DNA from 3 places in the Lysinibacillus sp. C5.1 genome. Region 2 is predicted to be linked to each of the others. Evidence: riboswitches for the same ligand, from Rfam matches in the RefSeq annotation. Region 2 holds a riboswitch; each other region holds the start of a gene.
What was found. A riboswitch is a leader RNA that binds a small molecule or an ion and turns the genes downstream of it on or off. The one in region 2 is predicted to bind thiamine pyrophosphate.
Positions count from the first base shown of each region.

Region 1: linked by a shared signal. The riboswitch ahead of I5435_RS11345 (thiamine phosphate synthase) and the one ahead of I5435_RS00985 (IS3 family transposase) in region 2 are both predicted to bind thiamine pyrophosphate.
Region 3: linked by a shared signal. The riboswitch ahead of I5435_RS11950 (ABC transporter substrate-binding protein) and the one ahead of I5435_RS00985 (IS3 family transposase) in region 2 are both predicted to bind thiamine pyrophosphate.

Region 1 is NZ_CP066226.1:2,340,663-2,351,560, reverse strand. Features, by position in the region: gene I5435_RS11390 (ABC transporter permease) at 1-982, opposite strand, end outside; gene I5435_RS11385 (ABC transporter ATP-binding protein) at 975-1,655, opposite strand; gene I5435_RS11380 (sensor histidine kinase) at 1,768-2,613, opposite strand; gene I5435_RS11375 (response regulator transcription factor) at 2,614-3,291, opposite strand; gene I5435_RS11370 (hypothetical protein) at 3,722-3,958, opposite strand; gene I5435_RS11365 (MoeB/ThiF family adenylyltransferase) at 3,955-4,974, opposite strand; gene I5435_RS11360 (thiazole synthase) at 4,967-5,737, opposite strand; gene thiS (sulfur carrier protein ThiS) at 5,739-5,933, opposite strand; partial or broken gene I5435_RS11350 (FAD-dependent oxidoreductase) at 5,923-6,715, opposite strand; gene I5435_RS11345 (thiamine phosphate synthase) at 6,672-7,292, opposite strand; TPP riboswitch at 7,425-7,523, opposite strand; TPP riboswitch at 7,750-7,858, opposite strand; gene I5435_RS11340 (hypothetical protein) at 8,200-8,610, opposite strand; gene I5435_RS11335 (HEAT repeat domain-containing protein) at 9,130-9,558, opposite strand; gene I5435_RS11330 (ABC-F family ATP-binding cassette domain-containing protein) at 10,278-10,898, shown strand, end outside.
Region 2 is NZ_CP066226.1:209,336-220,233, forward strand. Features, by position in the region: gene I5435_RS00975 (methyl-accepting chemotaxis protein) at 1-1,046, shown strand, start outside; gene I5435_RS00980 (AEC family transporter) at 1,790-2,719, shown strand; TPP riboswitch at 2,802-2,916, shown strand; one part of gene I5435_RS00985 (IS3 family transposase) at 3,239-3,512, shown strand; one part of gene I5435_RS00985 (IS3 family transposase) at 3,512-4,389, shown strand; partial or broken gene thiC (phosphomethylpyrimidine synthase ThiC) at 4,441-6,135, shown strand; gene I5435_RS00995 (methyl-accepting chemotaxis protein) at 6,239-7,924, opposite strand; gene I5435_RS01000 (catalase) at 8,409-9,926, opposite strand; gene I5435_RS01005 (helix-turn-helix domain-containing protein) at 10,240-10,898, opposite strand, start outside.
Region 3 is NZ_CP066226.1:2,472,865-2,483,762, reverse strand. Features, by position in the region: gene I5435_RS11970 (HesB/YadR/YfhF family protein) at 1-259, opposite strand, end outside; gene plsY (glycerol-3-phosphate 1-O-acyltransferase PlsY) at 279-881, opposite strand; gene parE (DNA topoisomerase IV subunit B) at 1,537-3,513, shown strand; gene parC (DNA topoisomerase IV subunit A) at 3,510-5,942, shown strand; TPP riboswitch at 6,141-6,252, shown strand; gene I5435_RS11950 (ABC transporter substrate-binding protein) at 6,453-7,451, shown strand; gene I5435_RS11945 (thiamine-binding protein) at 7,452-7,745, shown strand; gene I5435_RS11940 (ABC transporter permease) at 7,754-8,515, shown strand; gene I5435_RS11935 (ABC transporter ATP-binding protein) at 8,490-9,239, shown strand; gene I5435_RS11930 (TatD family hydrolase) at 9,229-9,978, shown strand; gene I5435_RS11925 (hypothetical protein) at 10,002-10,190, opposite strand; gene I5435_RS11920 (solute symporter family protein) at 10,288-10,898, opposite strand, start outside.

The DNA of each region.
Region 1 (10,898 bases), 2.1 Mb from region 2:
AACCGATGAAACAGAGCCACATCGCCTGTCTACGTATCAATTTACGAATTTGCTTTGGAGTTGTACCAATTGTTTTAATCAGACCATAGTACCGTACATCATTTGCCACACTAATTGTAAATACATTAGCAATCATTAAATAACCACTAAAAGCAATCATTAAAATGGCACCAACAGTCGCAACGATGGTACTTATGTCTAGAGATTCACCGTTTCCGGTATAAGCCCAGTTGACGCCATAATCAATGTCGTCCAGACTGAACCCACTGTCTACAATCACTTTTTGCAGCTTGCTTTCAATACGAAAACTGTTCTTGAAATTGACATCAGCGTTGATAAGACCTACATCATAGCCCTGCTTACTTGGTTTGTAATTGGCAAGTTGCTTCTCCACATAGCTTTTGTTCACCCATGCTTGACTTGCCTGCATAACCTTATCACCTGTCCAATAACCTACCAGTGTAAAGGTTTTGCTTATTTTTTCCCCTGCTAAAGAATAGTCTAAGGTAACCTTCTGACCTAGCTTCGCAGAAACACCAAGTTGCTTTAAAACGAGTGTGTCTGTGGCAATTTCATCATCATTTTGTGGAAGTTTTCCTGTTGTCGGCATAGAAAACATACCCTTTGCATTGTTTTCACCGCTAGTGTATCGAATTTCAGTAGGGTGTTTGGCTAGCTCCTTATTTTCACCCACGCCCAAAACTACAGAGAAAGAAATATCTTTAATATCAGGATGCGTTTTCAGCGCGTCATATTGCGCTTTTGACAGATATTTAAAGCTACCATGTGCACTGCCGCCCACCTGTCGCATAGTACTTTCCTCAATCGATGCAACAAGGCTTGTAGCTACTGTAAATAGCCCCGAAAACATGACCGAAGTCAAAATAATTGCAACGATAGCAAATAAGTTTCTCATTCTACTTGCTTTGAACGAACTTTTTGCAAGCAAATGAATGGTTCTTTTACTATTTACTTTAAGCATGGATACCACCATCTACAATCTGTCCGTCTTCTATACGGACAATTCTGTCTGCAAGCTGTGCGATTTCCTCATCATGGGTAATCATGACAATCGTTTGCTTGAATTGTCTACTTGTTACTTTAAATAAAGACAGAACATCTTGACTGGTCTTAGTATCCAAGTTTCCCGTTGGCTCATCGGCTAAAATAATGGCAGGCTTTGATGCCAAAGCTCTAGCAATAGCAACGCGCTGCTGCTGCCCTCCAGATAAATTATTGGGCATATTTTGAAGTTTACGCTCAAGACCAAGCGTGTGAATAATGGCATCCACATATGCTTTATCAGGCGTATTGCCATCTAAGCCAATAGGAAGAACAATGTTTTCATAGACATTTAAAGTAGGGACAAGATTATAATTTTGAAAAACGAAGCCTATTTTTCGGCGGCGGAAAATCGTAAGTTCTTCATCCTTTAACTTAAAAAGTTCTTGACCATCCACAATCACCCTTCCGCTAGTCGGGCGATCAAGACCACCAAGCATATGAAGCAATGTGGATTTGCCGCTACCGGAAGTACCTACAATCGAAACAAACTCACCGTTCTCCACTTTCATACTGACGCCATCCAATGCATGAACGGCAGTATCCCCTTTCCCGTAAATTTTCATTAAATCCTTCGTTTCAAGTATAATCATTTAAATTTCCTCCAAAAAAATATGTCTTCCATCTCTGCAATTCATATTATAAACTTCGAATCTTTCGAGAATCTTTCTGAAGCAAAATCAAATCTAACAGTGCTGAAAGAATTCAATTTTTTATTGGAAGAAACACCGAGAAAACAGAGCCAACTCCCAACCTAGACTTGACCTTTATATATCCGCCTTGGGCTGTAATGATTTCTCTCGCAAGGTAAAGACCAAGGCCGACGCCTTCTTTGTCGGTTACCTCCTGTGAACGATAAAAACGAGAAAAAATCTTTGCCGTTTCATCCTCTGAAATACCGAGTCCTGTATCGGCCACATCAATCCTGCAAAAAAGCTGATACGGAGTGACAGATAACTGGACACTTCCGCCACTTGGTGTATATTTAATGGCATTATCTACAATGTTGTATAGTGCCTCCACTGTCCATTTTGGATCAAAGACTGCCTCTACATCCCTACTATCTACCGTTAAAGCAATGTTTTTTCCTATAGCTTTCGGTGTAGCCTGCTCTATAACCGTTTCAAGCATGTTCGCTACGTTGTTGTTTGTAGGGGTAACTGTAATAATTCCCGTTTCAAGCCGAGATGCTTTTACAAGAGAAGAAATAAGAAAGTTTAATTTTTCTGCCTGCTGCGTTAAAGCTGCCACACAGTTTTGATCATAGTCAGACAGCTCACTTTCCGCTAAAAGTTGAGTATAGAGCAGAATATTAGCAAGAGGCGTTTTCGTTTGATGAGATATATCGGAAATCAGTTGATTGATTTGTGATTTTTCGTCAGCTAACTGTATTTTTGTGGCACTGTTTGCTGTAAGGTAGTGGGATAATTTAGTTTCCAGCGCAGACAGCTTGCTTTCATCAAATCCATTTTCAATTGGTCTTCCCTCTATCGCATTATCAATCATTTTGTTTAATCGATCAATGACCTTATTTGCTTTAAAAAACGCCATTTATTTCACCGCCCATAAATAACCTATACCATACACTGTTTTTATATATACGGGTTTTGTAGGGTTATCCTCAAGCTTGTCCCGTAATCTCTTTAGCGTAACAGACAAAGCATTTTCGTCCACATAATGTGCGCCATCGCTCCAAATACGTTCAACCAATACGCTGCGTTCTAAAGTAACGCCTTTGTTGGCTGTTAAAATTTTTAGCAGTTTTTGCTCGGTTTTACTCAGCTCAACTACCTTTCCGTTTTTAAAATATTCCATGCGGTCAAAGTCAAAAACAAAGTGATCTTGTTTAAATTGATTTCCTTTTGTGACCACTTGTTTTCTGAGCTGCGTATTTACTCTTGCACGCAACACGGCAAGGCTAAATGGTTTAGTAATGTAATCATCTGCTCCCATTTCAAGTCCTGCTACAATGTCTGTTTCCATATCGTTTGCTGTGAGCATGATTACAGGTATAGTACTGTTTCTTTTCACTTCGCACAGCAAGTCTAGTCCGTTCCCATCAGGCAAATTAATGTCCAATATCAACAAATCAAAGTTAGTATTAGATAACTGCATTTTTGCCGATTGAATACTGTGAAATGGCAGAACATCCATTTCACTCCCTTGCAAAGCAAGAGCAATACCATTTGACAATGCCTTGTCATCTTCAACAATCATAATTTTATACAAATACTCACCTTCCTTCAGAGCGAAGTTATGGAATTTCGCTCCTCGAGCATTAAATTGCGCTCTACCACTTCAAAAATATTTTATCGGGTAGTACATATAAAAGTTTACCATGTTTGTATCTTCTCTCGCTTGCTGGATTATTATCCTTAGCAATACTGCTGATATGATTGAAAGAGTAGATGGATATGCTTTATTAGCATTTGTTCAATTGACCTGTCTCCCTCGCTAGCAGTTCGAGATTATTAGGTTGAAAAAGTCGAAAACGTTGAAATACAAAATGTGTTGATTGTACATAAAAAAACCTCCTCTAAGTTTTCATTTTTATACTAACTTAAAAGAGGTATTAAAAATAATTTAAACTAGCTTAAATACACGGCTAAGGTCGCCGTCTTTCATCTTTTATCGACAATATTGTTGCTTGTTCGTTTTTTCAATAGCCCTTCATCCCAATATTATCTCTGACGATGACTTCCCCAATAGATATGCTATCATGTGATACTTCATCGCCTAACTCATCAACAATTTTCACGTTCGTACCAATTATTGCATTATCTACTTTTGCTTTTAAACGATAGTTTTCTTGGTCAGATAAATCTTGAAAATGATGTCCATTACATGAAATCTTACTTGCCCTCGGAAATATGGAACATTTTATACCTATCCTCATCCAAAATATTGATGATAGATTTTCTTCGCTTCTACAATATCATTCGTTCCATGAATCAATACACGTCCATCCCGAAAAAGAATAATCTGATTTTGATTAACTTGAAAATGAATTAAAAATGGATTTGACTTCAAATGTTGAACATGTGGAGCCAGGTTCTTTTCAAACTCAATAATATTAACTAACTTTGTTTTTGCAGGACGAATTTGAACCGTATTACGACCGCATAGTACTGCAACCTTGGTGATTGATTCTTTCGTTAAATATGGATAGGTTGGGTTTAATCCACAAGTCAAACATGTAGACTTTTTTAAACTTTTTACATTGATCTTTGTTTGCTCGTTTTTCCACAAATCAAATGCCAATAATTCTTTTCGGATTGCTTCCCAATCTTCCACTAAGATTTTCAATGCTTCTACCATTTGATGTGACACAACTTGCGTAACTGTAGGCGCAATAATTCCTACAGTATCACAAGTTGTCCCTCCGAATAAAGGAATGATTTCCATCAAACAGTGTAGGCAAGGTGTTTCATGCGGCAAAATGGTATATGTAATACCATAGCTACCTACACATGCTCCGTAAATCCATGGAATTTCATACTTGACTGCAAAATCATTTAGTAAGAAACGTGTTTCAAAATTATCTGTTGCATCGATGATTAGATCTACATCTTGAAACGCAAAAAGTTCAGATGACGAAATGTCTAGAACAAACGCTTCAATCAGCACATCACGATTAATTTTCTCTAATCTTTGTTTTGCAGCAACAGCTTTTGGCAAATGTTGAAACACATCTTCTTCACTGTATAGTTGTTGGCGTTGTAAATTTGACCAATCTACATAATCTCGGTCCACTATGGATAACTTACCTATTCCAGCACGTACAAGTATTTCGGCATTGCTACTACCTAATGCTCCTGCTCCAACAATAAGTACGTGTTTTTGTTGAATTTTTTTTTGGCCAACTTGTCCTATAAATGAAAATAGTTCCTGTCTTGAATAGCGATTAATCAATAATACTCATCCCCTGTGAAGGACTACTAGCTTGAGCCCGCTCTTTTTTCTCTATACTTCCTGCTTCAAAACCTAGTCTACCTGCATGAATTGCTAGTTTCATAGCTTCTGCCATCTGCACTGGATTCTTCGCACCAGAAACTGCTGAATTTAGCAAGACTGCATCCGCACCTAGTTCAAGAGCAAGTGCTGCATCAGACGGAGTACCTATCCCTGCGTCTACAATAACAGGTACTGTCGCTTGTTCAATGATAACTTGTAAATTATATGGATTTAAAATTCCTTGTCCTGAACCAATTGGCGACGCACCTGGCATAATGGCATGAACCCCCAGTTCTTGTAATTTCCGAGTAAGAACGACATCATCTGAAGTATACGGTAGTACAATAAACCCTTTTGCTAAAAGCATTTCACATGCACGATATGTTTCTAATGGATCAGGCAATAATGTATCATCACACCCGATTATTTCAACTTTCACCATATCGCATAACCCAGATGCTTTTGCTAGTTTAGCAATACGTACTGCTTCCTCAGCTGTTTTCGCACCAGCAGTATTTGGTAATAATCGATAGTTTGATAAATCTATTTTATCTAGCAAATTAGGCTGGGATGGTTCAAAAATATTCATACGACGCACAGCAAATGTTAAAATTTCAGCTTCTGATGCTTCTATTGCTCCTTTTTGAATATCAAAATCTGAAAATTTCCCTGTTCCTAGTAATAATCTTGAAGTAAATGTATATGGTCCAATTTGATACATGTTAACCCCCTCCGACAAATGTAACAATCTCAATAGAATCAGTAGACTTAACCACTGTCGAATAATTTTCTTTTTTCAAAATTACGCCGTTTTGTTCGACAACAACTATTTTTTCCTGAAGCCCTAAGTGAATCAATAAGCTCTCAATTGTTTTCACATGGTCTGGAACTTCCATCTTATTTCCATTAATAATCATAGTGTTTCACCATTAATTCTGACATATATTCTCCTACGAATGGGCTTAGCAATATGCTATAACGATAATGTCCTGTTGATACAAATTGCCCTTGAATTGTCGAATGTACTTCCATATAACGTCTGCCTCCATTTCGTAATCCTGCCCATGTTCGGTCCCAACTCGCATCTTGTAGGGCTGAAACAATAGAAAATGCCTTTTGTAATATGTCTACAATACTCATTGCTTTAACATTTCTTGATATAAATTTGGCTCTATCGTTGCACCAGTGACGTATTTACTATAACGTTTTGATACAATATAAAATCGTTTTAAAAATATAGGAGCATTAAGTAATGGGCGATTACTTTTTAAGGAAATCACTTCCATTTGGTTCAAAATTTCTTAATTCTTCTGAAAAAAGCAACAATGCTGCTTCTCCAGCTGATACTTGCCAAAAGCGAATTTGTTGAATACGTTCAAATTCTTCTTCTTAATTTGCAATCCTGTATATTCCTTTCACTTCGTACCCTATATCAATACCTGTTTTTGCACGGATTTTTTCGGCTACTTTTGGAAATAATGTTCGACTTTTTCTTACCATTTCATACAAAGGATCGTCATCCCATTGTGCTGAACCCCTAGTAATCCAGCAGCTACATGTGAAGCACCCTCTGCAATTACCTTTTTCTCAAGAATTGCTACGTGAAAACGCGTTCAGCAAGTCAATGTGCGATTGTACTACCGATGATGATCATACTATCGAAACTTTTCGTCTTCCCACTCCTTAAGTTGAAGAGCATATTCTTTTACCTTTTCAATAGGGTCATTTGCCTGCCAAATTCCTGACATCACTGCAATTCCTGAAACTCCTGACGCACATACTTCTTTTGTATTTTGCGGAGTGATTCCACCGATAGCAATCACAGGAATAGATACATTGCTTACAAGCTGTTGTAATAATTTTGTTCCACGACAAGCGATTCCTTTCTTACTTTCTGTATCAAAAATATGTCCATAGAGTAACCAATTGGCCTTTGTATTTGTAGCCTCTTCAAGAGAGTGAATAGATGCACCAATTTTAAGATTTGAGAACTTCTCACTTGCGATAGCTACAGGAATACTACGATAACCTATTTGCACATGAGAAACATCCGCAGCAAGTGCAACATCGATTCGATCATTAATCACAATCTTTTGTAATGGAAAGCCTGCATATTTTAATTTTCTTATACAATCAAAGAGTTCAGAAGCAGTGCAACTTGGCTCACGAATATGCAAATAGCTTATATAGGGTTCAAACTTAGTTACAAAATGGACCACTTCATGTAGTGAATGCTGGCCATCTGTAATGATATGGAGCGCTATTTTTTTATTCATTTCTTAAATCATCCTATTCTTTCATATCTAAAATAGAAATTAAGTTGTTGTTCACTTCCTTTCATTATAATTCCATACAAAAAGCCACCCCTCAAGCATAGAGAAGTGGCTATAAATCTTGTACATTGAAGTACAAAAAGTAAGCCACTTCCCTTCGCTAGTATGATCTAGATCAGGTTCAAAGAGTTGAGTTTCCTCTCTCAGCACATCCGTGCACCCCTAGTGGTCTTTTCAATATTCAATTAAAATGTTATAGCAAATAAAGTGCAACTTCCATCAAGCGGGACTTCTTCATCCCCACTTGATGGTTAGTCGAACCAATCGGCTTTTACAGGCAGTTATCCCCCATCTTTCTTCTTCGCTTCTCTCAATCTTTAGATGAGGGTTATACAGCCCATTAATGAAAGATAAAAAAGCCCTTGCTTCCACAATAAGGAAACAAGGACTTGTATAATAGACAATATCCTATCTGCTTCCCTACGCCAGCATAATCTAGATCAGGTAAAAGGATCATGAGCTTACGGCTCTACTCTCAGCTGGCAACACCAGCTCTCCTAGCAATTATTGTATTAAATTACAAATTAAAGTATAGCACTACCGATTTAATTGTTCAATAATGTATTATTAGAATAAAATCAAATCTTTATAGTACAAAAGCTGAACTCATTAAAACACAGAGTTCAGCTTTAAATTCATAGAAATCTATTTTTAAGAAAAGATGTAAGTTTAATTATGGATTTAGTTGCAACAGTGCGCTATGCAAATCATGTCATTGTTTAGCTACTTCTTCCGCTTCTAAATTTGTTATTAGTCCTGCATGGTTATATGAGATTTTTATAAAAAAGTTTGAACATTTTCAAGCTATGTTGTTCAACAATCGTGCCATTTTGGGATATTTGAAAATTGATTAACCTTCAACAAGCCCATAGTATTTATAAAGCTTACCTTCTGATTCAACGAGTAAAATTGGTCCTCCAATTTCTTCTTTTTCTTTAACCGAAAAGATTTTTGCACCAACAGGTAATTTGTTCGACATTTCGTCTTCAAAGTTGGTATCTGTATCGTTTTTTGTTTTTATTTGTCCTACCTGCTCGTCTTTTGTTAAAGTTAGTTCTTCAACCCAATCAATTCCAGTTTTATAAATCACTCCATTGAATTGAAATATATCGGCTTCAGGATCTAATTTTAAAATCTCTCCCGCACTAGAATTTTCAGTTGTATAAACTTCTACTTTGGCTTTATCCGCTGAATTAGAACATCCAACAGCAGTTAATAAAACGAAAATAACCAAACCCCAGAGTAATCTTGACACTTTCACATTATCCCTCCTTAGATTTTTAGACGGATAAAGGTTAATTAAGTTACCTATTTATTCCGTTAACTGGTCTGTTTGTTAAACAAAAAAACCCGGCCGATCAACACAAGATTTTAATCAAACTTTATTATAAATGATTCATAAATGCATTAACTATAAGGATTGTTCCTACCCTTGTTAATGCTTTTTTCAGTTGTTATGTAAACGATTATTACGAGTTTTGGAACAGAGGTTGATAGACAGGATTGTTCTTGTTCCGCAATCGGGCCATTTTCTTGAGTAACAAAATTTAAAGAAAATCGTTATGGAGCTAAGAAATTGTGCAGATTTACACTTTAAATAAAGGAGCAGGTTAGTTTAATAAGTTGTTTGTTTTATAATTAAATAAGAAAGATAGATAATCAATAAAAGAAGTAATTCAATTTAATATTAGTTTCGATGAACCGCAGCGTAAGATAAGAAAAAGCCATTCCCTCCACAATCGGAGAGAATGACTTGCTTTCATAAGTCGTAAAACTATTGTTACAATTTTGCCCAACGTTCCTCTAACCAGTTCATAAATTCTGCACCTTTGTCGCCTTCATACGCATCAAAGACATCTAAACGCATACGTTTTAGTTTATCCGCAAAATCTGCCACTGTATGGTCCTTTGGCAAGCTCTTTTTAACCCGTAGGAAAATTTTGTCTGTTCCTTTGATAATATCAAAACGTGCAGGTGATGGTTTCTCTACGTCCTCGCCAAGCGCCACAAGTGCTTCATAGGCTGCTAATTGGACCTTGTTGACAGTATCATGTTCCATACGATTTTTTAATATATCTATGATTTTGTCATGTTGATAAGCCGATAATATTTCGACTGCGGCTAAACGCTCTCGCCAGCTAGACGTATAATTGGCCTGTTTTTTTAATGTTTCATACTGCTCAGGTAATGCTGTTTCAAATTGTTTCAAGTGAGTGCACCTCTTTTTTTCACTAGAGGAAAAATGAATTCTTCTTCTGCTTTTCTTATTATACATTGTCTTGGTGAAAATAGCGATGAATCGCTGGTAAACACACATATATATATATAATGGAAACTAACTATATTAAGGTGAACCGTATAATAATTATGTACTATTCTTTATAGATTTGCCTTTCTTTTTAAACGAACGAAGGCTTTAGTTTAAGAAGAAATATGGTTATGATTTTCCACAATCGTGCGCTTTTCTAGAGTAACGAGAATTTCTCAATTTTAATGCGAGAAACGGTGCTTTTTTATATTTACTTATAGGGCAAATTGCCAAATAACTAACTTTATCAATAATTATCACCAATTTTGGTTTAATTAAGTGTATCAAGTTACAATCTGTGATACCCTGCATTACAATTCATTTAAAACAGAGATAACGTTTGTTGTTCCAATTCCTCAGTTAATAGGTAAAATCTCCTTTTCTGCTTAAACTTCACTTCACAAAATTACTTTGCATGGTTTACGACATACTCATTGCACAATCTTATTAAATCGAGGTATGAATGTATATTTATTTAGTAACAGTTTAGAAGTAGTTGGGGCAGCAACAGGGCTAATCACTAAATCAATGAACGATAAACGTTGCTGTCATAATGTTTATAGACTATGGAACATATTTCATGATATACTAGAGCCATTGTGAAAAAAGGAGGAACTTGCATGATTCAAGTAAGTAATGTAGGTCTTCGCTATGGCGATCGTAAACTATTTGAAGACGTAAATATAAAATTCACACCGGGGAATTGCTACGGTTTAATCGGGGCAAATGGTGCAGGAAAATCAACATTCCTAAAAATTCTTTCTGGTGAAATTGAAGCACAAGAAGGAAATGTTTCTATGGGTAAGGACGAACGTTTATCTGTCCTTAAACAAAACCACTTCGAATATGATGAGCATACAGTATTAGATACTGTTATTATGGGTAACAAACGCCTATATGATGTAAAAAATGAAAAAGATGCAATTTATGCAAAAGAAGATTTCTCTGATGAAGATGGCATGCGTGCTGCTGAATTAGAAGGTGAATTTGCAGAGCTAAACGGTTGGGAAGCTGAATCAGAAGCTGCAACATTATTAAACGGTTTAGGCATCTCAGATGACCTTCATTATATGTTAATGGGTGACCTTGAAGGTTCTGACAAAGTCAAAGTATTATTAGCACAAGCTTTATTCGGTCAACCAGATGTTCTATTACTGGATGAGCCTACCAACCACCTTGACTTAAAAGCAATTCAATGGTTAGAAGAATTTTTAATTAACTTTGAAAACACAGTAATCGTC
Region 2 (10,898 bases):
TTGAAACAGCAGCAGAAGGCGATTTAACGAAAAAGATAGATGATAAATTTATAAAATCCGATGAAATTGGTGCTGTTGCATTAGCTTATAATAATATGCTGGATAAGACGAATGATGCCATACATACGGTATTAAATTCTTCAACATTGCTCAATCAATCATCCGACCATGTTCATGAAGCCTTTAATGAAATTGTAGCATCAAGTCAGGAAGTATCTGTCGCAATTAACGAAATAGCGCAAGGTGCATCAAAACAATCAGAGGATACAGAAGAAACGAATTATCGAATGATTGACTTATCTGACCAAATTGACGCCATTACAAGGTTGTCAAAGCAAATGGACGAGCTGTCAATCAAAACACAAACTTCTACAGAGCAGGGCATGAAAGAAGTGGAAAGTTTACGTGACCGAAATGCGGAAACGAATGAAATGAATGGACGTATCCAACGTCAAATGGAATCTTTGTCTAGCAATATTAACAATATCAATCAAATTATTGCATCTATTCAAGGAATAACAGAGCAAACGAATCTATTAGCACTGAATGCAAGTATAGAAGCTGCTCGAGCGGGAGAACACGGCAAAGGCTTTGCAGTAGTAGCAGAGGAAGTGCGTAAACTGGCAGAGCAGTCTAAAAACGAAACAGAAGTCATTAAACAAACGGTCTCTAGCATTCTAGCAGATTCAAAGCAAACGGTATCCGTTATTGCTTCCAATGCAAGCTTAATGCAAGCGCAAAATGAATCGGTACAAAATACAGAGTTAGCTTTTAAGGATAATAACGAGCTATCTCAATCAATTGCAACAGCAATTAATGAACTATTGTCAGAGCTTTCACAAATGTTGGAGCAAAAGGACCAAGCCATTACGGCGATTCAAAGTATTTCTGCCGTTTCAGAGGAAACTGCTGCTTCTGCAGAACAGGTGAGTGCATCAGCCGCAGACCAACAGGCAGAAATGGAAAAGGTCGCAGAATCTATCAACAACATGAACCAAATTTCTAAAGAACTCCAAGAGGTCGTGAATCGATTTAAACTTGCTTAATAAAGCGAGATGGAAATACCCGCGGAGTAGAGTGATTTACCCGCGGAGCAGGGAGATTTCCCCGCGAAGCAGGGTGATACCCATGAAGCAAAGGGGTTTACCCGCGAAGCAAGGAGGTTTACCCGCGGAGCAGGGCGATTTATCCGCGAAATAGGGAGGTTTACCCGCGAAACAGGGTGATATCCGCGGAGCAAAGGGGTTTACCCGCGAAGCAGAGAGGTTTATCCGCGAAACAAGGTGAAATACCCGCGAAGCAGGGTGATACCCATGAAGCAAAGGGGTTTACCCGCGAAGCAAAGAGGTTTACCCGCGAAGCAGGGAGGTTTACCCGCGGAGCAGAGAGATTTACTCGCGGAACAAGGTGAAATACCCGCGGAGCAGGGTGATATCCGCGGAGCAAAGTGGTTTACCCGCGGAGCAAGATGAAATACCCGCGGAGCAGGGTGATATCCGCGGAGCAAAGTGGTTTACCCGCGAAATAGAGTGAAATATCCGCGGAACAGGGAGATTTACCCGCGAAACAGGGTGATATCCGCGGAGCAAGGTGATTTACCCGCGAAGCAAGGTGATACCCGTGGAGCAAAGAGATTTACCCGCGAAGCAAAGCAAAAACCTACTAACATAAAAAGGAGCTGTCCTAGCAAGGGGCAGTTCTTTTTTATGTAAACTTATACTAGCGGGGGAGCATTGACCCATGTCGTGAACAGTTTTACTATAGAAAGAGATGAAAGGGGGTCACCTCCATGATGTATCTCGGTATGATTTTCTTTAAAATAGTTGCCCCTATTTTAGTGTTGCTTGTACTTGGTGCATTTTTACAAAAGAAATTTTCTTTTAATTTAAAAGCATTATCTCAGCTCATTACGTATTGTTTTATGCCAGCTGCGGTATTTGTGAATTTATATGAAACAAGTGTGGAGTTATCAGTGCTGGGGGAAGTGGCATTATTTATTGTGCTCTTTATCGGCAGTCAAATGGTGCTTAGTCATTTTTTAGCGAAGGGGCTTGGTCTAGCGAAAACAGAGACGGCAGTGTTTAAAAATAGTGTTGTCCTTATTAACTCCGGCAACTATGGTATTCCAGTTGCACAAATGATTTTCGCAACGCAGCCCATTGGGGTGGCAATCCAAGTGATTCTCGTTATTTTTCAAAATATGACGACCTATACATATGGTTTATATAATTTAATCTCTTCGACTAAATCAGGGATGGCGATCATAAAGGACTTCCTGAAAATGCCCATTATTCATGCCCTTATAATAGGGGTGGCAATGAATTTCTTTAATATTGGCATTCCACAATTTATCCGTATTCCTATTGACCATGTAGCTGATGGCTTTATTGCCGTAGCGCTTATTACACTGGGTGCACAACTATCACAGCTTGAAATCAAGTCCATGTTCAATAAAACGGTGTTTGTTAGCTGCATTACACGTCTAGTAGTAGGCCCAGCCGTTGCATTGCTTATTATTTTTGTCCTCGGTTTAGATGGTGTTGTCGCTCAGTCACTCTTCATTGCAAGTGCATTTCCGACCTCACGCAATAGCTCTAGCTTGGCATTAGAATATGATGTTGAGTCGGCAACTGCTGCGCAAACGGTTCTTTTTTCCACGATTGTTAGCTGTCTAACAGTAACAATTGTCATTTATCTAGCAGAACTGCTATTTACGTAATTACTCGAGGATAATAGCAAGATAAATCTAATTATAACTTCCATCTATTAGAAAAATCTGTTACACTATCATCAAACTTAATAGCTATAACTAGGGGAGTCCGATGAGTCGGGCTGAGAGGGAAACGCATAGAGGTTTCTTGACCCTTTGGACCTGATCTGGCTCATACCAGCGTGGGAAAGTTAATGAACATCGCACTCCTAGAATTTTTTGCGATAAATAAACCTTACATGTACAGCCGGATCCAATATTTTTGGATTCGGCTTTTTTATTTGTAATGCTACCTATTGGCGTGAGCTAGATTCGGTCCTTTTTGAAAATTTATGGAAAAGGGAGCGGAATAGTATATGACAACAGTTAGCGAAAAGAACATTACCATTATGACAAGTTTTGACGGAAGTAAAAAAGTATATGTAGAAGGAAGGAACTGACCCCAATAGGTATAGACAAATAAAAAAAGCATCTTCGATTGAAATTCGGGTATAGATACTTAAATTTCAATGTGGAGGTGTTTTTTCTATGGGAACAAGAGTGAGTTATCCCTATGAAGTAAAAATGAAAGCGATTAAGATGCGATTAGCAGGTGTACCTGTCAAACAGATTCTATTGGAATTAAATATACGCCATAAAACACAGGTCGAAACATGGGTGCGTTGGTATAGAAATGGTGAAGTCAATCGTTTGAAACAACCTGTAGGCAAACAATATATCTTTAATAAGGGTCCTGAACCGGACAATGAACAAACGAAATTAGCATTGGAAAACCGTTATTTAAAGCAACAAATTGAGGTGCTAAAAAAGTACGCAGAGTTGGAGAGGAAGTGGTTGGAGAAGTAGCTGTACAGTTAGTTGCGTCACTAAGAAGCATGATGTCTGTAAAGGACATTTGTAAACACTTTGGGATTGCACGATCTACCTACTATCGTTGGAAACAGGCATCAACCGATGCAAGGTCTCGTCAAGCAATAGAGAGACGTATCGGTGAACTCTGTCGAGCAAATAAATTTCGCTATGGCTACAGAAAAATTACAGCACTTTTACGTCAAGAAATGTGCGTCAATCATAAAGTGGTTCAACGTATCATGCAAAAATATGGTTGGCAATGTCGCGTGAAAGTGAAAAAACGGAAACGAACAGGACAACCTTATGCAATCGCAGCAAATTTATTAAATCGCGATTTTGAAGCCACCGCACCGTTACAGAAGCTCGTAACTGATATTACTTACTTGCCATTTGGTCAAAAACAGTTGTATCTTTCAAGTATTCAAGATTTATATAATGGTGAAATTATTGCCTATTCGATTGGAGACTGCCAAGATACTGATTTTGTGCTGGATACATTAGCTCAACTTCATCATTTGCCCGAAGGGTGTACGTTGCACAGTGACCAAGGGGCGGTATACACATCGTATGATTATCAACAGGCCGTAAAAGCAAAAGGCATTACCATGAGCATGTCCCGTAAAGGTACGCCCGCTGATAATGCCCCAATCGAATCGTTTCATTCTGTGTTAAAGTCTGAAACATTCTACTTAGACAATTTGAACAGTACTACGACGGCCATCGTAGAACAAACTGTCAAAGACTATATAAACTATTATAACAATAACCGAATTCAAACGAAACTAAACAACCAGTCGCCGGTTCAATACCGACAACTGGTTGAGTAATGCTTTTTTGATTATTGTCTTATATATCGGGGTCAGTCCCGAACACGCCCAGATATTTTAGTACCGATGCGTGAAATTCAGCTAAGCCCAACAACGGGTAGTTTTGGAGAAGAAGATAATGCACCAGTACGTGTTTATGATACGAGCGGTCCTTATACGGATCCAACTTACAAAGTGGATATTACAAAAGGTTTACCTGCATTGCGTAGTGCGTGGATAAAAGAGCGTGGAGATGTAGAGGAGTACGAAGGGCGGACGATTAAACCAGAGGATAATGGCTTCCGCAAAGCAGACGACCCTCGTATGAAGGAAAACGTTTTTCCGGAGCTTTCCCGAAAACCATTACGTGCAAAAAAAGGTCGCAACGTGACACAACTGCATTATGCAAGACAAGGGATTATTACCCCGGAAATGGAATTTGTAGCGATTCGTGAACATGTTGAACCAGAATTTGTACGTGCAGAAATTGCTGCAGGACGTGCCATTATGCCATCCAATATTAATCATCCAGAGGCAGAGCCGATGATTATTGGCCGAAACTTTCATGTCAAAATTAATGCCAATATTGGTAATTCGGCTGTTTCTTCCTCTATAGCAGAGGAAGTTGAAAAAATGACATGGGCTACACGATGGGGCGCAGATAATATAATGGACCTATCTACTGGCAAGCATATTCATACAACCCGCGAATGGATTATTCGTAATGCAGCTGTACCTGTAGGAACTGTGCCAATTTATCAGGCACTCGAAAAGGTCAATGGTGTAGCCGAGGATTTAACATGGGAAGTGTATCGTGATACGTTGATCGAGCAAGCTGAACAAGGGGTGGATTACTTTACGATTCATGCAGGCGTATTGCTTCGTTACGTACCACTCACAGCTAATCGCGTAACGGGCATTGTGTCGCGTGGTGGTTCGATTATGGCGCAATGGTGCCTATTCCATCACCAAGAAAACTTCTTATATACTCATTTTGAAGAAATTTGTGAAATTATGAAAACGTATGATGTTGCTTTTTCATTAGGGGATGGTTTACGCCCAGGTTCAATTGCTGATGCCAATGATGAGGCACAGTTTGCGGAGCTTGATACGTTAGGAGAGTTAACGCAAATTGCATGGAAGCACGATGTACAAGTAATGGTAGAGGGACCTGGGCACGTACCGATGCATCTCATTAAAGAAAATATGGACAAACAATTGGAAGTTTGCAAAGAAGCACCTTTTTACACATTGGGGCCTCTTACAACGGATATCGCGCCAGGTTATGACCATATTACATCTGCCATTGGCGCAGCGATGATTGGCTGGTTTGGCACAGCGATGCTATGTTATGTGACACCGAAGGAACATTTAGGCTTACCAAATCGAGAAGATGTTCGTGTAGGGGTCATTACCTATAAAATTGCGGCACACGCGGCTGACTTAGCGAAAGGGCACCCTGGGGCACAACAAAGAGATGATGCGCTATCCAAAGCGCGATTTGAGTTCCGCTGGCGCGATCAGTTTAACTTATCATTAGACCCAGAACGAGCAGTAGAATACCACGATGAAACATTACCCGCAGAGGGAGCAAAAACAGCCCATTTCTGCTCAATGTGTGGCCCTAAGTTTTGCAGTATGAGAATTTCTCAAGATATTCGTAACTATGCTAAAGAAAAAGATTTAAATACGACAGAAGCTATCCATCAAGGAATGAAGGAAAAGGCTCAAGAGTTTAAAAAAGCTGGTAGCCGATTGTATCAGTAACAAAAGAAATCACCGATAAACCGCGGACAACATCCGATTCACCATAGTAGCAAAAAGTGTTAGATTGACTGCAATCAATCTAACACTTTTTTGTCTTAGCTTTTTAGACTTTAAATTTATTTATATGTGCTTGAAGGGTGGTAGCCCCGTCGTTTAAAGATTGTGCAACAGCATTCATTTCTTGGATGGTGGATGTTTGTTCTTCAATTGCGCTTGAAATCGTTTCGGATTGTTCTGCCACGTTTTTTGCTACCGCAGACATTTCATTGACAGATGCAGCAACCTCTTCAGTACTTGCAGAAATTTGTTGAGTAGAAGCAGAAACGTCTTCTATTTCGGATGCCATATCTTCAATTGCGCCCATAATGCCATTAAATGCGTTTTGCGCATGTTGAATGTAAGAAACGCCTTCATCAATATTTTGTACTGTAACGCTCACCGCTTTTTCGACTTCCAATGTATTTTGCTGAATATCATTAATTAAGTTAATGATTTGGTTGGCTGATATTTTGGATTCCTCCGCTAATTTACGTACTTCATCTGCCACGACAGCAAATCCTTGCCCATGTTCGCCAGCCCGCACTGCTTCGATGGCAGCATTCAAAGCTAGTAGGTTGGTCTGATCGGTAATTTCAGTAATGACTTTCGTTATATTTTCAATCTCAGTCGATTGCGTACTTAACTGTTTAATAAGCGCATTTGTCTTATCTGAAGATTGTTGAATAACCATCATTTGATTTTCGGTCTTTTGCAACATCTTTTCACCATTAGTCGCAACGCTTTGTGTATCAAGCGCTTTCGAATGAAGCATCTGTGTGGCTTCAGCGATGCGCTGGACTCCACGTGCAGTTTCGTCCATGGCCATAGCGGTTTCTTGCCCTGTCATGACAGCCTGACTACCGCCTCGAGCCATTAATTCTACGCGTTTAGCAACGTCATTTGAAGAAGAAGTAACGTCGTCAGTGCTTGCGGCTAATTCTCCTGCACTTGTAGTAGTATGTTCTACATTGATCGCTATATTGTCAATGAGAGAGCGCAAATTTGCTTTCATTACATTAAATGAATCGGCTAACTTTCGAATCTCATCTTTTGTCTTTACTTTCACATCCTCTTGACGTAAATCACCGGTAGCAATGTTATTTGCTGCCTTAGCTAGGCGATTGACAGGCTTTGTAATAATCCTTGTCATAATGAAGGCGATGAGAAAGGCTAAACTTGTGGAAAAGGCAGCGAGAATTAAGATAATCGATGAGCTTATAGTTTCCACTTTTGACGACTCAGCACGTGCTAACTGTACTTGTCTTTCCTCATAAAATGCAATTTCATGTGCGGCTTGTTGGATTGCAGCAGCAGCAGGGCGTGCTTTTGTTCGAAGAATGTCAATGGCAGGTTGTAAATTATCGGGACTGTATGTATTAATAATCTCCAGTGCTGCTTTTTCAAAAATCGCCTGATTGGCTTTAATAACTTCCATTTGCTTTTGTGTCGTTTCTGAAGTGAATAAGCTATCTAGCTCTTCCACCTTGTCTTGAATCAACTTTTCTTGGTCCTCGAGGTTTTTAATGGTTGCTTCATTGGGTTCGAGAATATATGAACGAAGATAGTTGCTCTGCATTGAAGAAGCAATGACAATTTTATCGACTTGAATCAGCTTATAAACACGGTTTTCAAATAAGTCTTTATTTAAATTATTAATGTGATTCAGTTGGTAGTAAGCGATTGAGGAAATAGTTAGTAATAAAAGAATGATTGTACTAAATCCAATATATAGTTTCATTCGAATCGACATCTTTTTTCCTCCATTCCAGTTTTGTAATAGTTGTCACGTATCAATGCCTAAAAAATTTTAGCGACATTAGGAATAAGAACAGTACAAAGTTGTGGAATTTTCATATAAATGGTATACAAGAACACCTATATGACGATGACAGATATACATAGTAAAAGGAAACAATAAAAAATGAATTCCACTGCATATTACTTTTTCAGTGAGTGGGGGAGTTACCTTTAAGTCAGTTGAGGCAGCTTACGCCAATCTACTGAATAGTAAACGGTAAAGATAGTCTAAGTGACAGATGCGAAAGCTTTAGAACGAAGGAAGATTGAAATATGTACGATAGTCTTCCAATGTAGCTACTTGTTATAAAGCTTATTGGGACTAGCAAAATAACGAAGTAAAAATGACAAAAGGCATCGAGAAATGCGCATTCTCGCTACCTTTTGTCTACTTGCCAATGACTGCAAGTATTATTGGATATCAATATAGGGGAATATTAGATGTTTGCTACTTGTTTTACTTCTTTTTTTACATACGGATTTGAAAGATCCATACCTTCTAATGATAGACCCATTGCTTTCGCTACACCCTCACCATATGCAGGGTCAGCTAAATAGCAGTGTAAGATGTGGCGACGTTTGATGAATTCTTCAACTGAAGCCATATCATTTGCTGTATTTTCGAATAAGCGTTGTTGCTCTTCCGCAGATAACAGACGGAATAATTTACCTGGTTGTTCGAAGTAGTTATTGTCATCTTCTCGGAAGTCGTGGATATCAGCATGACCATCAATACGTAATGGTGGCTCTTTATAGTCTAGATTGTGCTCCCATTCACCATAGCTGTTTGGTTCATAGCTTAATGTAGAACCGAGATTGCCATCAAAACGCATAGCGCCATCGCGGTGGAATGAACGGAATGGGCATTTTGGTGCGTTTACAGGCAGACTGTGGTGGTTTACGCCTAAGCGATAGCGAGCTGCATCTGCGTATGCAAAAATACGAGCTTGTAACATTTTGTCTGGAGAGTAGCTGATACCAGGCACAATGTTAGATGGTGCAAACGATGATTGTTCTACTTCTGCAAAGTAGTTATCAGGGTTTTTATTTAACTCGAATTCGCCAACTGGAATTAGTGGGAAGTCTTTTTTGTACCAAACTTTTGTTAAGTCGAATGGGTTATAAGGTAATTCACGCGCTTGTTCTTCTGTCATGACTTGAATGTACATTTTCCATTTTGGGAAATCGCCTCGTTCGATAGCTTCGTACAAGTCACGTTGTGAAGATTCGCGGTCTTTACCGATAATTTCAGCTGCTTCAGCACCTGTTAAGTTTTTAATGCCTTGCTCTGTACGGAAGTGGAATTTCACCCATACACGCTCATTTTGTGCATTGATGAAGCTGTAAGTGTGTGAGCCGAAACCATGCATATTACGATAACCTGTTGGAATACCACGGTCAGACATAACAATTGTAATTTGGTGTAACGCTTCTGGTAATAAAGTCCAGAAATCCCAGTTAGAGTTTGCGTTTTTCATATTTGTGCGTGGATCGCGTTTTACTACGTGGTTTAAATCTGTAAAGTGTAACGGATCACGGAAGAAGAATACAGGTGTGTTATTACCAACTAAATCCCAGTTACCTTCTTCTGTATAGAATTTCAATGCAAAGCCTCGAATATCGCGCTCTGCATCTGCAGCACCGCGTTCTCCCGCTACAGTTGAGAAACGAGCGAACATTGGTGTTTTCTTCCCGATTTCAGAGAAGATTTTAGCTTTCGTATATTGAGAAATATCATGTGTCACAGTGAATGTACCGAATGCTCCTGAACCTTTAGCATGCATACGGCGCTCCGGAATAACTTCACGGTTGAAGTTTGCTAATTTTTCAACTAACCATACATCTTGAAGTAAAAGTGGACCACGAGGACCTGCAGACATAGAGTCGTGGTTGCTTACTACTGGAGCACCACCTGCTGTTGTGAAACGACGGCTACGATCATTTGCGTTTGTCATATTAGTTTACCTCCTGAAAAATATTGTGAGTCAAACTCCTCGTAAATAACTATAACAAATATAAAATAGAATTGCTAGTACATTATAATAATTATTGTTAAAGAATTTATATAGCAATGTATAAACTATAAATATATGCATAGCTTTCAACCAATATACATATTTTTTTAGAATATTTTCACTGTTTTTATAGTTTTTACGGTTATTTTAAAGGAATAAGTGATTTGCAAGTATATAAGATTAAAGACAAAGTATATTTGGGAATCCTTCTTATTTAATATTGATATTGAAAATAAGGTAGTCTAAATGAAAATTACGATTGGATAATGCCTCCTTGATTTTTCCATCCTTTTCGATAGCGGTTAGGTGTAGTCCCTATGAACTGTTTGAATAATTTGCTGAAATAATTCGGATCATCAAAGCCATTTAACAGCGCAATTTCACTAATGGCAAAATCGGTTTCAATAAGCATTTTAGTTGAATTTTGAATCCGAACTTGCTGTAAATAGCGTTTGAATGGCTGGCCTTGTTTTTGTGAAAATATTGTACTTAAATAATTGGGGCTAATCCCTAACTTATTCGCGATAAATGGTAAGGATAGTTCATGATTATGATATTGATGATCGATTATTTCCAAAGCTAATTCTATATAGTCCGCTTTTTTCTCCATTCGAGCTTCACGTGCCAATTCAATAAGTCGCTGTGTGAATAAAATAATGCCATTGAGAATTGTATAGAATATAGGGTGTTCAATAATCAAATGAAAAAGTTGGCGATAATTTTGCTCGATAGCAGCTTTTTCATGCAGTTTGTATTTCAGCATAAATCGGCGGATTTGCGCCAGTACACTGGTAAGGTGGATGCGCAAATCATCTTGCTCGTAATAGATACCTCCATTTGATAAGCGATATAAGAACGTTTTTACTGCTTCAATATTACCTTCCTCTAAACTTTTAATAAGTAGTTGTTGCT
Region 3 (10,898 bases), 2.3 Mb from region 2:
GTTGTTCGTCTACATCAACGTGTAAGGTATAATCGTTAAAAAACCATAAATCTTTTTCGTCAATATAGTATGTGACATCGTCTACTACAGTTTGAACGCCTATCTCAATTGGTTCTTCACGTGTCATCCCTAGGGAAAAACCTTCATGAAATGGACTTGAGCCACCATATCTAGCATAAAAGCGAATTGAATCACCTTTTTCGACTTCCATTTCATTTTTAAACCATTGTAAAGCTTGCGCTGTCAGTGCGATATTCATGCGAGAACTCCTTTCATTTTTAAAGCCATTTAACTTTTGGCTCCGTGCCATTTTTAATGCGCGAAATATTTGCTCGGTGTCGATAAATGATAAAGGTAAATAAAAAGGCTACTAAAATCCCTAATGCAAAGTCGCCTGTCACAAAATAATAGATTATCGAATAAATTAATGCGACGAGTGCCGCAATCATGGATGTGAGGCTGACAATTTTCGTGAGCTTTAATGTTACGATAAAAGTGATGAATAGTAAAATGAATAAAGGCCAAGAATAGCCTAGAAGGACGCCAGCTGAAGTAGCAACCGCTTTACCGCCACGGAAATTTGCAAAGATTGGGAACATATGTCCAATGACCGCAACAAGCCCTAAAATAAGTGAGTGGATCGTGACATCAGCAAATACTGGTAGCGTCACTAGTAACACGGCTGCTGTTCCTTTTAAAACATCCATCACCGTCACCACTAAACCCGCTTTTTTTCCTAATATACGGAAAGTATTGGTAGCCCCTAAATTGCCACTACCATGCTCGCGAATATCTGTTTTGTAAAATATTTTGCCAATCCATAACCCAGAAGGTATAGAGCCGATGAGATAGGCACATAAAATAATAAGTCCGTTTAACATAGGTGGACTCCTTTCATCCAAATAATAACACTTGGTACTAATAGTTTGTAACAAGTATTTTACACTTTTTCTCTTTAATCTACAATGATATGAAGGAGATTTCATCATGAGCCTTGAATTCAATACAAAAGGAAATAGTACTTCATGATTTCAAAAGTCACAGGCTTATGATAGCTTATGTACGGTTATTCGGAACTAGTATTGTATTAATACCTAAGTGCTTTCTTAAAATATAGGTAAAATGGCAATTTTGTCAATCATACATTCCTTTGGTAGAATAGAAGTCTATCTTTAATTTCTCTTGTGAAGCTATTAAAAATCATCACTCAACAGAAAACGCCTACCGATGATGTTTTGGTAGGCTGTAATGTTAAGTAATTAGAAGGCGTTCAATGCTCGCTTTAGTGAAGATAGCGCCTCTACAGTTGTCGTGGATTTTTGTTTGGTCGTACAAGGCAGTAAGCTTAAAATAAGTGCCGTCATTCATGACAGCAGCCTGCCCTTGATTGGCCTCTAAACAAAGTTCATAGAAGCAATTACGTTGTAGCGTAATTAAAAAAATATATATCTGTCACTAGCTATTGACAGGAAATGCTATTATTATTAGGATGAGAACGTAATCAGAACATGCGTTTGTTTTTTGGAGGGGAATCTTTTGGCGAATAAACAGTCACCTAGCGTCTATAATGATGACGCAATTCAAGTATTAGAAGGATTAGAAGCGGTACGAAAGCGACCCGGCATGTATATCGGTTCCACAGATGGCAGAGGACTTCATCACCTTGTATATGAAATCGTAGATAATGCGGTGGATGAAGCACTTGCTGGCTTTGGTTCTCATATCATTGTCACAATTCATAAAGATCAAAGTTTAAGCGTTCGCGATTTTGGACGTGGAATGCCAACAGGTATGCATAAAATGGGCAAACCTACCCCTGAAATTATTTTCACAGTCTTACATGCAGGTGGTAAATTTGGACAAGGCGGCTATAAAACGAGTGGCGGCTTACACGGTGTTGGCTCATCCGTTGTTAATGCCTTATCGACATTTTTAGAAGTGACGATTCATCGCGATGGCAAAAAATATAAACAGCGTTTTGAAAACGGTGGACATCCTGTGACGACTTTAGAAGAAATCGGACAGACAAAGCAAACAGGCACACTTGTACATTTCCTGCCAGATGACACGATCTTTTCCGTCACAAAATTTAATTATGATACACTGGCAGAACGTTTACGTGAGTCTGCATTTTTATTAAAAGGATTAAAAATTGAGTTAATTGATCAACGCGAGGAAGGCAAAGGTGATGTTTTCTTTTACGAAAACGGCATTGAAGCTTTCGTTGCGTATTTGAATGAGGAAAAAGATGTTCTTCATCCTGTCAAATATGTAGAGGGTGAGCAAGACGATATCGAAGTTGAATTTGCCTTCCAATTCAACGATGGTTATTCAGAAACAATCTTATCGTTTGTAAACAACGTCCGTACACGTGATGGTGGTACGCATGAAACCGGTGCAAAAGCTGCCTTGACAAGAGTTTTCAATGAATATGCACGGAAAATAGGATTACTAAAAGATAAAGATAAAAATCTTGAAGGGACAGATATTCGCGAAGGTTTAGCAGCAATTGTTTCTGTCCGTATTCCTGAACATTTACTACAATTTGAGGGGCAAACGAAAGGAAAGCTCGGTACAAGTGAAGCGCGTTCGGTAGTCGATAGTGTTGTCTCTGAACAAGTTTTATATGTGCTAGAAGAAAATGCGGAATTGTCTGCATCGCTTGTGCGAAAAGCGATTCGTGCGCAACAAGTACGTGAAGCGGCGCGAAAAGCACGCGAAGATGCTCGTAACGGGAAGAAAAGTAAAAAAGGAAGTACGATTCTTTCAGGAAAGCTAACACCTGCACAATCTCGCAATGCTGCGAAAAACGAATTATATTTAGTCGAAGGTGATTCTGCTGGCGGTTCAGCGAAACAAGGGCGAGATCGTACGTTTCAGGCGATTTTACCGTTGCGCGGTAAAGTCATTAATACCGAAAAAGCGAAGCTCCAAGATATTATGAAAAACGAGGAGATTTCCACAATTATTCATGCTATTGGTGCAGGAGTTGGAGCGGATTTCTCAGTAGAAGATTCAGCCTACGATAAAGTTGTCATTATGACCGATGCTGATACGGATGGCGCACATATTCAGGTGCTCCTATTAACATTCTTCTATCGTTATATGCGCCCATTAATTGAGGCTGGTAAAGTATTTATTGCGTTACCACCACTTTATAAAGTATCAAAGGGTGTAGGGAAAAAAGAGGTCATTGAATATGCTTGGACCGAAAATGATTTACAAAAAGCCATTAAAAAAGTGGGGAAAGGCTATATCCTACAACGTTATAAAGGACTTGGTGAGATGAATGCTGACCAACTGTGGGATACAACGATGAACCCTGAGACACGGACGTTAATTCGTGTCACGATTGAAGATGGGGCACGTGCTGAGCGTCGCGTGACAACGTTAATGGGCGATAAGGTAGAGCCGCGCCGTAAATGGATCGAAGCAAATGTTAACTTCGGCATGGAGGATGATTCGAATATTTTAGACAATGAATTCATCCAACAAGAGGAGGACCAAGCATGAGTAGTACGGAAAAGTTTCAAGATTTACCATTAGAAGAAGTAATGGGAGACCGTTTTGGTCGTTATAGTAAGTATATTATTCAAGACCGAGCGTTGCCAGATGCGCGCGACGGTCTTAAACCTGTACAGCGACGTATTTTATTTGCGATGTATACAGAAGGCAATACGAACGATAAACCGTTCCGTAAGTCTGCCAAAACGGTCGGGAATGTAATCGGTAACTATCATCCACACGGTGATAGTTCGGTATATGAAGCGATGGTGCGAATGAGTCAAGATTGGAAAGCGCGCCATATGCTGATTGAAATGCACGGAAATAATGGTTCTGTTGATGGAGATCCACCTGCTGCGATGCGTTATACAGAAGCAAGATTGTCAGCAATTGCAGCTGAAATGTTACGTGATATCGGTAAAAAGACAGTGGAGTTTGTACCGAATTTTGATGATCAGGATATGGAGCCAACAGTATTGCCTGCTCGCTTCCCGAATTTGCTTGTCAACGGGTCGACAGGAATATCTGCTGGTTATGCCACAGATATTCCCCCACATGCACTTGATGAGGTGTTAGATGCCGTTTTAATGCGTTTAGATCAACCGAATTCGACTGTCGATGAGCTAATGACGGTGATTAAAGGCCCTGACTTCCCAACAGGAGGGATTATTCAAGGTGTCGATGGTATTAAAAAGGCATATGAAACTGGACGCGGTAAAATTATTGTTCGAGCTCAAGCAGCCATTGAACCATTAAAAGGTGGGAAAGAGCAAATCGTTATTACAGAGTTACCTTATGATGTGAATAAGGCAAATCTTGTAAAGAAAATTGATGAACAACGCGTCGATAAACGCCTGGAAGGCATTGCAGAAATTCGAGATGAATCAGACCGTACTGGTTTACGCGTCGTGATTGAGTTAAAAAAAGACGTGCCAGCACAGGGCATTTTAAATTACTTATTTAAAACTACTGATTTGCAAGTAGCCTATAACTTTAATATGATTGCGATCCATAATCGTCGTCCAACGATGATGACATTGCCACTGCTACTTGATGCGTACATAGCCCATCAAAAAGAAGTGGTGACAAACCGCTCCATTTATGATTTACAAAAGGCAAAAGACCGTTCTCATATTGTTGATGGCTTGATTAAAGCACTGTCGATTTTAGATGAAGTAATTGCAACAATTCGTTCATCGAATGATAAGCGCGACGCAAAAACAAATTTACAGGTGAAATTTGACTTTACTGAAGTGCAATCGGAGGCGATTGTGAGCTTACAATTATACCGTTTAACGAATACGGATATTACAGAGCTACGTCGTGAACAAGATGAGTTAAATGCACTGATTGCGAAACTAGAAGGTATTTTGCATAGCGGGGCGAAACTTGTACGTGTCATTAAACAAGAATTACTCGACATTAAAAAACGTTTTTCTGAACCACGCCGTTCGAAAATCGAACAAGAGATTGAAGAAATTAAAATTACGTTAGACGTGCTTGTTCCAAGTGAGGATGTTGTGGTCACAGTGACGAAGGATGGCTATATTAAGCGTACATCCACACGTTCGCATGCAGCATCTAATGGACAAGATTTTGCCATGAAAGACTCCGATTATTTACTGTATGAGGCAACGTTAAATACCCAGCATCATCTGTTGTTGTTCACAAATCGTGGGAATTATATTTATCAGCCTGTACATGAATTGCCGGATATTCGTTGGAAAGATCTTGGTCAGCATATCTCAAGTATTGTGCCAACAGGGGAAGATGAAACAATTATTGCAGTCTATGGTTTTGATTCCTTTGACCAGCCAAACACCTATATTTTAACCGCTACAAAGGAAGGGCAAATTAAGCGCTCGCCACTGCCAGATTATGCAGTAACTCGTTATTCGAAGCCTATTAAGACGATGAATGTCAAATCAGGCGATGAAATGATCATGGCCGATATTGTTTCAGACGAGGCAGAGCTGTTATTGATTACTGATACAGCCTACGCTATCCGCTTCCCAATTGAAGAACTTCCTGTCACAGGTGTTAAAACGGGTGGCGTGAAAGGTATCACGTTAAAAGATGGGGAAGTACTTGTTGGTGTAACAATATTAAAGCCGTCTGATACAGAGTATGTCGTGATTGTTACCCAACGAGGTGCTGTGAAGAAGATGAATGTCGCTGAAGTCGATATGGCAAGTAGAGCAAAACGTGGTTTAAAAGTGTTAACCGAATTAAAAGCCAATCCACATCGTATAGTTGCGGTAGTAAAAGCAAGTGATAAGGAGCAAGTCATTGTTGAAACAGAAAAAGGCGTAAAAGAAATCATTGATGTCAAAGGTTTAACGCGCGCAGATCGCCATTCGAATGGCTCCTTTAAAATAGATATCGCTACAGACGGTACCATTTCTCATGTAATGAAAATGAAAAAAGAAGAGGAATAATTTATTATGCCCATGTTCTTATACAGAACTGGGCTTTTTTCATCTAGCAAAATGCTTTGGAAAACGAATTACTAATTAGAAAGAAGTTTGCTCGCTTATGATAGGCATCGACAGCAAGGCTGATTTTAAAGGTTTAAAAATACGAGCTTGTCATTTGAAGATAGATAGGGGTATAATAATCAACGAAAAGTTCATAAGTTAAGAATGTAGGGGGGCTGGAAGTTGCCAGCTGAGATTGCGTCCGTTCAGATGCTGACCCTTTGAACCTGATTTGGCTCGTACCAGCGTAGGGAACATCTATTCAAAAATATTCGTACACTATTTTTTGATACCGTTTGCAAACGCCTGGGATAATTCCTAGGCGTTTTTTGTTTAAGGATGAAGAATTCCCTTAAGCAGTTAGAAAACAATGAGCATCGTCTGCAAACGGATTAAAAACAGCATACGCTTTTCTTCTGGTGAAACATTCAATCATGAACACTTTCAAATTACTTGCTAGGAGGATATAGCATGAAAAAATGGTTAATCATTATGGTTGCTGCACTAATTACATTAGTTGGATGTAGCGCAAAAGAAGACAAAAAAGAGGAAGCCAGTTCAGAAAAAAAAATATCAGTTGTACTGGACTGGACACCTAATACGAATCATACGGGACTTTATGTGGCGCAAAAGCTTGGCTATTTTAAAGAGCAAGGCTTAGACGTAGAGATTATTTTACCAGGTGATGCAGGTGCTGATCAGCTTGTGGCGTCTGGGAAATCAGAGTTTGGCGTAAGCATCCAAGAAGGCATTACGCAAGCTCGTGTACAAGGTGTACCACTTGTATCGATTGCTGCAATTATTCAACATAATACTTCAGGTTTTGCATCACTTGCTTCAAAAGGCATTACATCACCAAAAGATTACGAAGGAAAAACCTATGGTGGCTGGGGTGCTCCAGTGGAACAAGCTGTTTTACAGTCACTGATGCAAACAGAAAATGCTGATATAAACAAATTAGATATCGTCAATGCGGGAGATATCGACTTTTTCACAATGATGCAAAAGGATATTGATTTTGCGTGGATTTATTATGCTTGGACAGGTATTGAGGCAGAACTTCGTGGGGAAAAGTTAAATATGCAGTATTTAACCGACTATAGTGAGCAGCTTGATTATTACACACCTGTATTGGCAACGAATGAAAAAATGATAAAGGATAATCCTGATGTCGTAAAGGCATTTGTCGCAGCTACTGCTAAAGGCTATGAATATGCGATAGCGCATCCGAGTGAAGCGGCTGATATTTTACTTGAAGCGGTACCTGATTTGGATAAAGAGCTTGTGCATAAAAGTCAGGAATGGTTAGCGGGTAAATATCAAGATGATGCGGCGCAATGGGGAGAACAAAAGTTAGCAGTTTGGGAAAACTATGCGGACTGGATGACACAGAATAACGTTTTAGAAGGCGACTTTAATGCACAACAAGCATTTACAAACGACTTCTTACCAAAGAAAGGAGCAAAATAAATGGCGAATTCATTAATTAGTGTACAAATCATACCTAAAACAGAAAAATATGAGGATGTGATCCCATTTGTAGATGCGGCAATAGCTGTAATCGATGCTTCCGGTGTGCACTATGAGGTGCATCCACTGGAAACAACAATGGAGGGTGAATTATCCACTTTGTTACAAATTATTGAAGAGATGAATAAAAAGATGATTGACTTAGGCGCTATCAATGTTATTACACAAGTGAAAATTTTATATCAGCCAGCTGGTATTACAATGGGAACATTAACGGAGAAATATCGAGGGTGAAACAGGTAATGCTGAAAGGAAGGTCGATTATTTTTATCGCCTTCCTCTTATTCATATGGGAACTTATTATACGTGTAGCTGATATCCCGCATTGGCTATTGCCAGCGCCAAGTGCCATTATGATTGAAGGTATTGAATCGTATTCAACGTTTATTCCCCATGTTTGGGCCACGATTCAGCTAGCATTATTAGGGCTTGCTATTGGTGTGATGTGTGGCTTAAGCGTTGCGGTATTTTTACATCGCTCATCAACCATTAGAGCGTTTGTTTATCCGATTCTTATTGTGTCTCAAAATGTGCCAGTGCTCGTTTTAGCGCCATTATTAATTATTTGGTTTGGCTTTGGCCTGTTACCCAAGCTGATTATTATTTGTCTCGTTTGCTTCTTTCCAATCGTTATCGCGGCGATGGATGGGTTTCGCCAAACCTCTCCTGAGCTCAAACATTATTTTGCAATGATTGGTGCTACGAAGGGGCAAACATTTTGGAAATTAGAATGGCCTTATGCGTATCCATCTATCTTTTCCGGTATTAAGATTGCGGCGACCTATAGTGTGATGGGAGCGGTCATTGCTGAATGGCTTGGTGCAAAAAAGGGAATTGGTGTTTATATGACGCTCGCACAATCATCGTTTCGAACGGATCGCGTCTTTGTAGCGATATTTGCGATTGTCTTATTAAGTTTATTGTTATTTAGTGTGATTCGTTTTGTAGAAAAGCTTGTTGTAAAGGGGAGGGGCGCACATGCTGAACATTCAAGACATATCTAAGTCCTTTGGCTCGCTTGAAGTAGTGTATAATTTATCCTTTACCGTACAGGAAGGTGAATTTGTGGCAATCATTGGTCCTTCAGGTAGCGGAAAAAGCACACTCTTTCAATTGATAGGAGGAATAACGCCTGTCGATCGCGGAGCTATTTTGTTAAATGGAGACAATATTCAACGAAAAACAGGTAGCATTGGCTATATGCCCCAACAACCTTGCTTATTACCGTGGCGGACGATTTTAGAAAATGTCATGATTGTTGAAGAATTGCAGCGTCGTCCGAATAAAGAGCTTGCCAAAGCGTGGCTAGAAAAGGTTGGTCTTGCTTCGTTTGAAAATGCTTATCCGCATGCATTATCAGGAGGCATGCAGCAACGTGTATCATTTTTGCGTGCTATCGTCAGTGGAAAACCGATACTATGCTTAGATGAACCTTTTTCAGCGCTCGATGAGTTTACAAGATTAGAAATGCAGGCATGGTTGTTATCTATTTGGGAGGAGCATAAAAAATCTATCCTATTCGTGACACATAGTATTGAAGAAGCGCTATTTTTAGCGGATCGTATTATTGTATTAACGAAACGTCCAGCGACGGTTAAGGAAGAAATCATTGTGCCGTTTGCACGACCACGTTCCGAGGAAATTCGTCATTCCACTCAATTTACACAGTTAAAACAACAACTTTTTCAGTATTTAAAGGAAGAAAAGGACGATGCATATGTTGATTGATGCACATATTCATTTAGATCAGTATCAAGAAGAAGAATTACCTTTGCTACTTGATGAGGCGCAAACGGTTATAGCGGTCAGTACGGACTTACAATCTTGTGAGAAAACGCTGAAGTTATCGAGAGCCTATGCGAAGGTCAAGGCAGCATATGGTTTTCATCCTGAACAGTCGTTGCCTAATGATAAGGAGAAAGAAGCTTTATTTAATTGGATACGACTGCACGCAAGTGAGATGATTGCTGTTGGAGAGGTTGGTTTACCTTATTATCGAAAACAGACGCATGTATTGGATGAGCGCCCTTATATAGCGTTATTAGAACAATTTATTTTGTTAGCGCAAGAACTTCACAAACCGATAGTGTTACATGCTGTTTATGAGGATGCACTAATCACTTGTGATTTACTTGAGAAACATGGTGTAAAGAAAGCTCATTTTCATTGGTTCAAGGGAAGTGATGAGGCAATTGTGCGCATGATACATAATGGTTATTATATTTCCATTACGCCTGATTGTGGTTATGAAGCGGAAATACAAGATTTGATTACAAAGTATCCATTGGAACTGATGATGGTGGAAACGGATGGACCTTGGCCATTTGAAGGACCTTTTGACAAGGCTCGAACATCGCCGTCTATGATGGCTAAAAGTATTGAAGTCATTGCAATGCTTAAAGGTATAACAACGCAAGAAGCGGCCAATACTTTGACACGAAACACAAAATTATTTTACGATTTATAAAGACACGACAAAAACAGCCACATTTAGAGCGAGTAATCGTCTCCGTGTGGCTGTTTCCTATGTTTTGTTCTATTGTGTTCTAATGTAGCATGCTTCGTTTTTGTCACGCGCTCATGCGTACTAAAAGGGGCAGTTTGACGTTTTTTTTCAACATCCTTACCTTGCGTCCGTTTTAAATGCATACGTTTCTTTTTAGCTTTGGATAGTGCCATGCTAATCCCTCCATTTCACACTACCAATATATTACCGAAAAGAGGGAGAAAAGTAAAACCCCGTAAGCATAAAGTTTACGGGGTTTTAGTGATAGTATTAGTGAGATACGTCTTGAACTGAAATACCAGTGTTTGCTTTTACATCAACTTCACGATATTTCGCATCATCAGATTCTTTAGAAAGTAACGTTCCGATGAAACCACCTAGGAAACCAAGTGGTACAGAAATTATTGCAGGATTCGTTAACATTATTAACGGATTACCTACGAAGATTGCTTTACCTTCAACTGGATTCCAAACGTTTGGAGATACAGCTACAAGTATTAAAGCAGAAATTAAACCTGTTAACATCGCTGTTACTGCACCAGCCGTATTAAAGCGTTTCCAATAAATTGTGTAAATAATTACTGGTAAGTTTGCTGAACCAGCAATACAGAATGCTAGTGATACTAAGAACGCAACGTTTAATGTTTGTGCACCAAGTGCAAGAAGGATTGATACTATAGAGATTGTAATAGAACCGATACGAGCAGCAAGTACTTGCTCTTTTTCTGTAATCTTACCTTTTTTAATAATTTGACCATAAATATCATGTGATAGGGCAGATGCACCTGAAAGTACAAGACCTGCTACTACCGCTAAGATTGTTGCGAATGCTACTGCACAAACGAATGAGAACAGAATGTCGCCACCAAGTGCTTCTGCAA